Regions from separate parts of the Pectobacterium atrosepticum genome, predicted to be linked through region 1. Evidence: predicted binding sites of a transcription regulator. Region 1 holds the regulator's gene; each other region holds the start of a gene.
What was found. Region 1 encodes Fur, which represses iron uptake genes when iron is present. Its sites were predicted from a motif close to ATAATAATGAGAACNACTATCAA; they were not measured.
Positions count from the first base shown of each region.

Region 1 (2,209 bases):
TTAGGCACCGGCGTTGCGGATGTTCATGACATCGCTAAAAGCAGCAAAGAAGACCTCGAAGGTTTCGATATTCTGCTGTTGGGTATTCCAACCTGGTATTACGGTGAAGCTCAATGTGATTGGGATGACTTTTTCCCGTCACTGGAAGAAGTTGATTTCACAGGAAAATTGGTTGCTCTGTTTGGTTGCGGCGATCAGGAAGACTATGCGGAATACTTCTGTGATGCCATGGGCACCATTCGTGACATTATTGAGCCTCGCGGCGCGACGATTGTCGGCCACTGGCCAACTGAAGGCTATTACTTTGAAGCCTCTAAAGGGCTCGCCGACGACAATCACTTCATTGGTTTAGCTATCGATGAAGACCGTCAGCCTGAACTCACCAACGAACGTGTAACGACGTGGGTGAAGCAGATCAGCGATGAACTGAATCTGAAAGAGCTGGTTGGCTAAGCCATTTTGGCTCTGATATCCCCTATCAGAGCCAAAACAGCATTGATAGGTAAAACCTTTCATAATAATTGATACATTTTTTTAACTTCTATCAGTAAACCTGTACAATAATCCCATCGGTTTTATACGTGCATCACCATTTCCTCATTCATCAACAATAGATTGCGTTGTATATCAGTAGTGTGAGTGGGGACAATATTGTTAACATTCCCTTGTTTTCATTTTGTATGCGCAGTTCTATAATTGAGATGTGATTAGATTTTTTAAGCCGACCGATGTCATAGGCTAGGCAGCCTCCATTGATAAGTAAGCAACAGGACTAAACCCGCATGACTGACAACAATACCGCATTAAAGAAGGCCGGCCTGAAAGTCACTCTTCCAAGACTGAAAATACTGGAAGTGTTACAGGATCCTGTCAGCCATCACGTCAGTGCGGAAGATTATATAAAGAGACTGATTGATATGGGCGAAGAGATTGGTCTTGCTACTGTCTATCGCGTACTCAACCAGTTTGATGATGCGGGTATCGTAACCCGTCATAACTTCGAAGGTGGCAAATCCGTCTTTGAATTGACGCAGCAGCATCATCACGATCACTTAATTTGCCTCGACTGTGGCAAAGTCATTGAATTCCGCGATGAATCTATCGAAGCACGTCAGCGCGAGATCGCAGAAAGACACGGCATTAAACTGTCCAACCACAGTCTGTATCTCTATGGGCATTGCAGTGAAGGGGATTGCAGAGAGGACGAAACTCTGCACGACTCCACACGATAAATCGACCGCACAAAAAAATAAAACCGCCGAGGCGGTTTTATTTTTGTCTTCTTACCAGTGACCTTAGCCTACCCAAGTATCGCGTAGTCCAACCGTACGGTTAAACACCAGGTGTTCCGCACTGGAGTAAACGCGATCGGCACAGAAGTAACCTTCACGCTCAAACTGATACGCTTTCTCTACTTCAGCCTGCACCAAACTCGCTTCTACAAAACCTTGCGTAATTTTCAGTGAGTCTGGGTTAATCGTTGACAGGAAGTCATCCGCCGCCGCAGGGTTTGCCACACTGAACAAACGATCGTACAAACGGAATTCCGCTGGCACCGCGTGCGCCGCAGAAACCCAGTGGATGACGCCTTTCACTTTACGACCATCAGCCGGATCTTTGCTCAGCGTTTCCGCATCATAGCTACAGTAAATCGTGGTGATGGTGCCCTGCTCGTCTTTTTCAATGCGATCGGCTTTGATCACATAGGCATTACGCAGGCGAACTTCTTTACCCAAAACCAAACGCTTGTACTGCTTGTTAGCTTCTTCACGGAAGTCAGCACGATCGATGTAAACTTCACGGCTGAATGCCACCTGACGCGAGCCCATTTCTGGCTTGTTCGGGTGATTTGGCATCGCAACAAACTCTTCGTGCCCGGCTGGCAGATTCTCGATCACCACTTTGACCGGATCCAGTACCGCCATCGCACGCGGAGCGTTTTCATTCAGATCGTCGCGGATACAGGATTCAAGCGCTGCCATTTCCACGTTGTTATCCTGCTTCGTTACGCCGATACGCACACAAAATTCACGGATAGAAGACGCACTATAACCACGGCGGCGCAGGCCAGAGATGGTCGGCATACGCGGATCGTCCCATCCTTCAACGACATTTTCCACAACCAGCTGATTCAGCTTACGCTTGGACATAATTGCGTATTCGAGATTAAGCCGAGAAAACTCGTACTGACGTGGGTGGCAAGGAATGG
Region 1 is NZ_CP009125.1:1,486,616-1,488,824, reverse strand. Features, by position in the region: gene fldA (flavodoxin FldA) at 1-453, shown strand, start outside; gene fur (ferric iron uptake transcriptional regulator) at 783-1,232, shown strand; gene glnS (glutamine--tRNA ligase) at 1,296-2,209, opposite strand, start outside.

Region 2 (2,209 bases), 540 kb from region 1:
ATGTATCAACGTAAGCCTGATGGCACCCACGTTTTAATGCTTCATTTTCAGCTTTTTGCATAAGTTTACGGCCAAGACCACTTTTACGATACGCCTCACTGACCCAAAGATATTGAACTTCCAATGCTCCCCACCAGGTTCTGGAAATTAACCCTGCGATAATGTTATTTTCATCATCTTTGAAATTTAAGAAGAGCGGGGAAATATCAACAGACTCGTACTGCTCATTGTGTTTCCAAAGGCTTTCTATTACAAATTCTTCTTCATCTGGCTCTGGTGTGTCAGTAACATTCAAATTCATTACAATAAACCTCATTATTAGCACGCTAAACTATACTTCCAATATGAATATTTCTTTACCATGTTAAAAATATTTAGGCAAGGGTGAATTTCACTCGTTCTTACGTCGCTATATTGCTCTATGATAAGAAACATAATCTGATATTTATTGATTATATGTTGATAAAAAAAGAAATTAAGTCCGTATTTGCCTCGCCAGGGAAAATACCAGACTATTTATAATAAAAATGTATGTTGTGTCGAAAAATATGTTTTTTATGAGTGAGTTACTCTTCGATTCTTCCCCTTGACTGGCTTATCACACAGCTCGGTTTGTGCCAGCGAAATGCATTACCATTTCGCTGGCCCTCCCACCCTTTAATTCCCTCCACATAGCGTATGTTGTGCCATTGCAAAAGGCGACATTGTTATTGTTCTCATTGAATTGTTACGGCTTCTCATGACGCTGTTCTGGTTGAACGTTCGATAGCGCGCTATTTTGCGATTGTCCAGTATGGATCTTTTACCCGCGACACTGGCTGCGCTGTGACCACAGAATCGGTAAATGTTTCTTTTTTAACACTGTCTTGTTAACGATATGGTGATTTGTTCTTTTCTATCTGACTGCATTTCAATGACATTGACCATTTTATTGAAATAACAATAATAATGCGTATAGTTATCATTTTCCTTCCTGTGCAAATGTTGACAAGAAACGCATCAGCATCTCGCCAAAATCATCATTCGTTAACCAAGGATATACCATGTCTTTTGGAGTTACTCGCGCCGGGAAAACGCGCGTTTGTGATTCTTCGCTGGCCGGAGCAAAACCATTCGGAGTTTCTCTTCTCGCCCTGTTGATTTCTGCCTCTTTCCTGCCTACTCAGGCTGTTGCCGAAGAAAATCCCGCCTCAGGCGACACACTTGTCGTCAGCGCTAACGCCAATGCGAATGCAGAGGCCAGCGATCCGCAGGATTACAGCGTGAAAGTCACTAGCGCCGGAACGAAGATGACGCTGACGCCGCGTGATATCCCGCAGTCGGTGAGTGTTATCAGCAAGCAGCGTATCGAAGATCAGAACCTGCAAACCATTGGCGAGGTGATGGCGAACACGACGGGTGTGTCCTCTAAAATTATCGACTCCGAACGTGCGACGTATTTCGCTCGTGGTTTTCGTATCACTAACTATCTGTTTGACGATATTCCGACGGTGGTTAACGAAATCTGGGATTTTGGTGATTCAGGCTCAGACACGGCGATCTATGATCGTATTGAAGTGGTACGCGGTGCGACGGGACTAATGACGGGAACGGGTAACCCTGCTGCTGCGGTGAACATGGTGCGCAAGCATGCGGACAGCCGCGAGTTCAAAGGCTCGGTATCTGGCAGCTACGGTTCATGGGATAAACAACGGATGGTGGCCGATCTGTCTGCGCCGTTGACGGAATCCGGTAACGTGCGCGGGCGCGTAATTGCGGGCTATCAGGATAACGACACCTGGCTCGATCGTTACCATAGTCGCAAGAAATTCCTCTACGGCGTGATTGATGCTGATGTCACCGATTCCACCACGTTGTCGCTTGGCTATGATTATCAGGAACACAACACCGATAGCCCAACTTGGGGTGGTTTGCCAACGTGGTTTACCGATGGCAGCCCCACGAATTTTGGACACAAATTTAACTCCGCGCCGAACTGGAGTTATTCCGATAAAACGTCGAGAAAAGTGTTTGCCGATCTAACTCAACGCTTTGATAACGGCTGGCAGGTGCGTATGAACGGGACGCATGGCGAAACCAACTTCGATTCCAAGCTGATGTATGCCAATGGTTTCCTCGATAAAGATACCGGAATGCTTGTTGATCCGTCTGGCTTCAATACTGGAGCCTATGGTGGATGGAATAAGGGAACCCGTAAAGTTGATGCGAT
Region 2 is NZ_CP009125.1:945,703-947,911, forward strand. Features, by position in the region: gene GZ59_RS04205 (GNAT family N-acetyltransferase) at 1-301, opposite strand, end outside; gene fhuE (ferric-rhodotorulic acid/ferric-coprogen receptor FhuE) at 1,044-2,209, shown strand, end outside.
Region 2: a site for Fur is predicted at 943-965, ahead of fhuE (ferric-rhodotorulic acid/ferric-coprogen receptor FhuE). Genes of this name have one in related genera too.

Region 3 (2,209 bases), 2.4 Mb from region 1:
GATATTGCCCTGACGACTGGAGCCGGCTTCAAACTCCAGCGACTGCTGCTTAGTCATATCCCAACGTAGCAGGCCGCTGATATCTTTGTTGCGCACCCCTTCACGCCCAGAAGGCAGTGAAGCGGACTGATTACCGGCACGCGCTGACTGATGTCCTTCATTAATATCGCGCGCATCAGCCTCGGTTTTATTCAGATTACCGTAGAGGCGGAAGCTCAGGCTATCGGTCAGGCCGCCCATCAGGCTGAAATCGGTACGCTTGGTCGCACCTTCCGCGCTATGTTCCGGCGCGTTCAGATAAGTATTCCAGGTACCGTGCCATTCTTGCATCGGCTGTTTGGTGATGATGTTGACCACACCGCCCGCTGCGCCGTTACCATAGCGCGCCGCCGCTGGGCCGCGCAGCACTTCAATGCGCTCCACCATATCAGCAGGCACCCAGTTGGTGTCACCGCGGGTATCACGCTCGCCACGCCAGCCATAACGCACTTCTGTACGGCTCGACACCGGCTTGCCATCCACCAGAATCAGGGTGTTTTCTGGTCCCATGCCGCGGATATCGATCTGGCGATTGTTACCACGCTGGCCGCTGGTTGAGTTACCGGACAGGTTTACGCCCGGCATGGTGCGAATGAGTTCTGACAGATCGTTAGCGGGCGGGCGCTTGCTGATATCCTCAGCCGTAATCACCGATACACCTGGAGCTTGACGCGTTTGCTCCGCAGCCGTCACCACCATCGTATCGCCCGATGGACTGCTTTCGGCCTGATTCTGCACCTGAGGGGCAGGTTCTGTTGAAGGAATGGTCGAGGTCTGCGCCGCACTCAGAAACGAAGTCATCCCGCAGCTAACGCCAATGAGCGTCGCCAGATAACGGCGCGATTGTGGTAATTTCATCAAAATTATCCTGCCCTGTAAGAAATGAATAAGTAGCCTGAAAAAGGTTCAGCATCGTGATTGGTGCAGCGACACCTAACGACCATCAGCAAAGGCGCTGAATAACGGCGGAGATAAAACGCGCAGACATGGCGGTTATCGGGAGAGAAGCGTCATACAAACGGGGCATCACGTATCGTTGTTATGAAATACTGTGTGTAGTCAATCAGCCCTTTTCTCCGCATTGCCGGAAATGGAAAATACATTTATCGTGCAATGTGACCTCTCCAACGAAAAATGCTATTGAGAAGTATTTGCATTACCATTTTGGCGCGGTCATTGTTACATTTGTCATTCAGGACGGGGTTTGCTCTAGCAGCAAAATGTTTTGCCAAAGCATCAAAATGGAAGGCGCAGGTCGAAGGGTTTAATCAGGTAGGTAATCACGTGCGCAGCTTCACTCAGTCATCAAAGCCGATCTTCAAAGATCACATCGTTCAGCAATCGAGTCTGGTCGCGAATAATTACCGTTTTATTGGTCCCCGGTTGATCGATAACACGCCGGTGCTATTTGGGTCTTTCACGGTTGTGCAGCTCAATCCGCATCTGATCCTGCATACTGCGGATGTGATTAATCGTCACAACATGAAAACCCAAAACCTGCTGGATAGCGCGATCAAGCTAGCCATTGTGGTGAGCGGCAATGCGCATATTTCATTTGGCCATCAGGAACTGCATCTGGGAGAGAGCCAGCCAGCTTCGCTGATTGCGCTGACGGAACCGACGATGTTTACCCGCATCGGTAAGCGTGATGAATATGAACGCACCATTACGCTGACGTTCGATAGGGAATGGTTGTACGGCAATATGATGGATACCGTTGGCGACTGGCAGGCCATCCACGATTTCACGCAGACCCACCTTGCGACACACTTATGGACACCGTCCCGGCAGGCGCGGGCAATTGCCTTACAAACGCTGGATGCTAATCCTTGCCAAACGCCGCTCCAGCGCCTTTATCTGGAAACGCAGTGCATGAGCCTGATTATCGAAGCCTTTACTTCACTGACCGCCAGCGTGGCACAGGAGAAAAGCAGCGGTGTCACCTTACGCGGTTACCATCGTATCCAGCAGATCAGAGACATGCTGGAGAGCGGTAGCGCCGATCATCTTTCAATGAGTGAAATCGCTAAAAGCGTCAACATGAGTGAAAGCACGCTGCAGCGCCATTTTCGCCAAACGTTCAATATGAGCGTTTTCGAATACCTGCGTAACTGTCGCCTACAACGCGCCATGCTAGCCTTGCAAAAAGACGGCATCGGTATTGCACAGG
Region 3 is NZ_CP009125.1:4,095,609-4,097,817, forward strand. Features, by position in the region: gene GZ59_RS18110 (TonB-dependent siderophore receptor) at 1-897, opposite strand, end outside; gene GZ59_RS18115 (helix-turn-helix transcriptional regulator) at 1,324-2,209, shown strand, end outside.
Region 3: a site for Fur is predicted at 1,174-1,196, ahead of GZ59_RS18110 (TonB-dependent siderophore receptor). Genes of this name have one in related genera too.

Region 4 (2,209 bases), 1.4 Mb from region 1:
ATAATGCGCGGTAATATTTAGCCTGATTAATTTCATCATTGATATCGTTGCTTAAATTAACTTTATCAATACTGTCTTTCAGCGAGCCTATATGCATAATACCCGCACCGGCAATCACCATGGTCATCAGCAGAATCAGGAAAAAGCCTAATCCTAATTTTTTACCGACTTTTAGATTGTCAAAATTCATAGCCATCCCATCCCACCACTATATCGTATTGAGTCAAATTCATTATCCTGATGCACACTTGATTAGCGGTGTTAGCATCTCGGATTACCGCGTGCCAAGCCTATCCCTGCAAAACAACATGATAAAAACCCGCAGTAGATATCGGCACTCTACTCTGAAACTTTACGTGCCGCCCGCTTTTCGGGCTTGAAGCCTGTTCGCTAACAGAAACGGGTAAACGGTGCGAGATAGCGGCTATTCGATCGCGCGGGTCGGTGGGGAACAACGAGAAGATGAACAGAAAATACGAGGTGAAATATAATAAAAAACTGGAATAACACGTTGTTATTCCAGTCTCCATTCAAACGCAGAAGGAGCCTGATGGTATCAGGCATCCAACGGTTTTATTTTTTCGCGCTAGCGAAGCGAGCTGAGGCTTCGTCCCAGTTCAGCACGTTCCAGAATGCTTTAGCATAATCTGGGCGACGGTTTTGGAATTTCAGGTAGTAAGCGTGCTCCCATACGTCCAGACCGACGATTGGGTAGCCAGAGGTACCAGAAATTGCTTCACCCATCAGCGGGCTGTCTTGGTTTGCAGTAGAGACTACAGCCAGTTTGCCGTCGTCTTTCAGAACCAGCCAAGCCCAGCCAGAACCGAAACGGGTTGCTGCTGCTTGCTCAAATTTTTCTTTAAACGCATCAACGCTGCCGAAATCGCGTTCGATTGCTGCTTTCAGATCGCCAGTCAGCGTAGTATCTAATTTCAGGCCTTTCCAGAACAGGCTGTGGTTAGCGTGGCCACCAGCGTTGTTACGCAGGGCTGCTTTTTTCTCAGCAGGAACTTTATCCAGTTGAGCAATCAGCTCTTCAACAGACAATTTAGCCAGTTCAGGCAGAGATTCCAGCGCGGCATTAGCATTATTGACGTAAGCCTGATGGTGTTTGGAATGGTGAATTTCCATCGTTTCTTTGTCGAAATGCGGTTCCAGTGCGTCATAAGCATAAGGCAGCGATGGCAGTGAATAACTCATGTTTAGCATCTCCATGGTAAAAAAAATGTTACGGCACTGTTCTATGAGTGCCGCGTAAGCAATACGTTCATTATAGTTAATTAAATGATATTGAAAATGATTATTCTCGATCTGCTGTCGGGAGTCAGATTGCTTTACTTCATGATAACAAACGTTTATGTCATTATCGCACTATGTAAAAACAAATTAATCTATACTCGTCATACTTCAAATTGCGTGTGTGTTGACTGCGAGCCACCGCGATCTTGACGGCAATGGCTTACTTGCTCAGACGCTGCGGGTGCGTGTAAATGGTTGCCTGCCCTGGTCGACAAAAACCCACTAGAGTCAGGTTGCAGCGCTGTGCGACGTCAACGGCCAGTGAGGTTGCCGCAGAGACGGCGAACAAGATTTCCACGCCACACATGGCAGATTTTTGTACCATTTCATAGCTGGCTCGGCTGGAAACCAGTGCTGCACCCTGTTGCCACCCCTGTTTTGCTCGGGCACCAAGCAATTTATCCAGCGCAACATGGCGTCCGACATCTTCGCTCCCCCCTGACAACGTGCCGTCTGGTGCTATCCAACTTGCAGCGTGAGTGCAGCCAGTCACCTGACCGATCTTCTGCACATCGCGCAGTCGCACTAGCGCGTTTTCAAGCTTGCTGAGGGAAAATGTCTGCGTGAACGGCAGAGGTGCAACCGGTTTGCCTATTTCCGCTAGCTGCTCTACGCCACAGACGCCGCAGCCTGTACGGCCATCCATCGATCTGCGTCGTTCTTTTAGACCGGCAAAACGTCGGCTGGAAAGCTCAATTTGAACTTCAATCCCGTTACAGGCGTTCTGTACATCAATACCGTAGATATCTGCGGGTGATTGAATAATGCCTTCAGATAAGGAAAACCCGAGTGCGAACTGCTCCAGTTCCTTCGGTGATGCCATCATAACGACATGCGAGATGCCGTTATAAACCAGCGCCACAGGCACCTCTTCTGCCAGCCAATCAGACTGTGGCTGATGCAGCGAATC
Region 4 is NZ_CP009125.1:112,068-114,276, forward strand. Features, by position in the region: gene GZ59_RS00470 (methyl-accepting chemotaxis protein) at 1-196, opposite strand, end outside; gene sodA (superoxide dismutase [Mn]) at 574-1,200, opposite strand; gene fdhD (formate dehydrogenase accessory sulfurtransferase FdhD) at 1,460-2,209, opposite strand, start outside.
Region 4: a site for Fur is predicted at 1,285-1,307, ahead of sodA (superoxide dismutase [Mn]). Genes of this name have one in related genera too.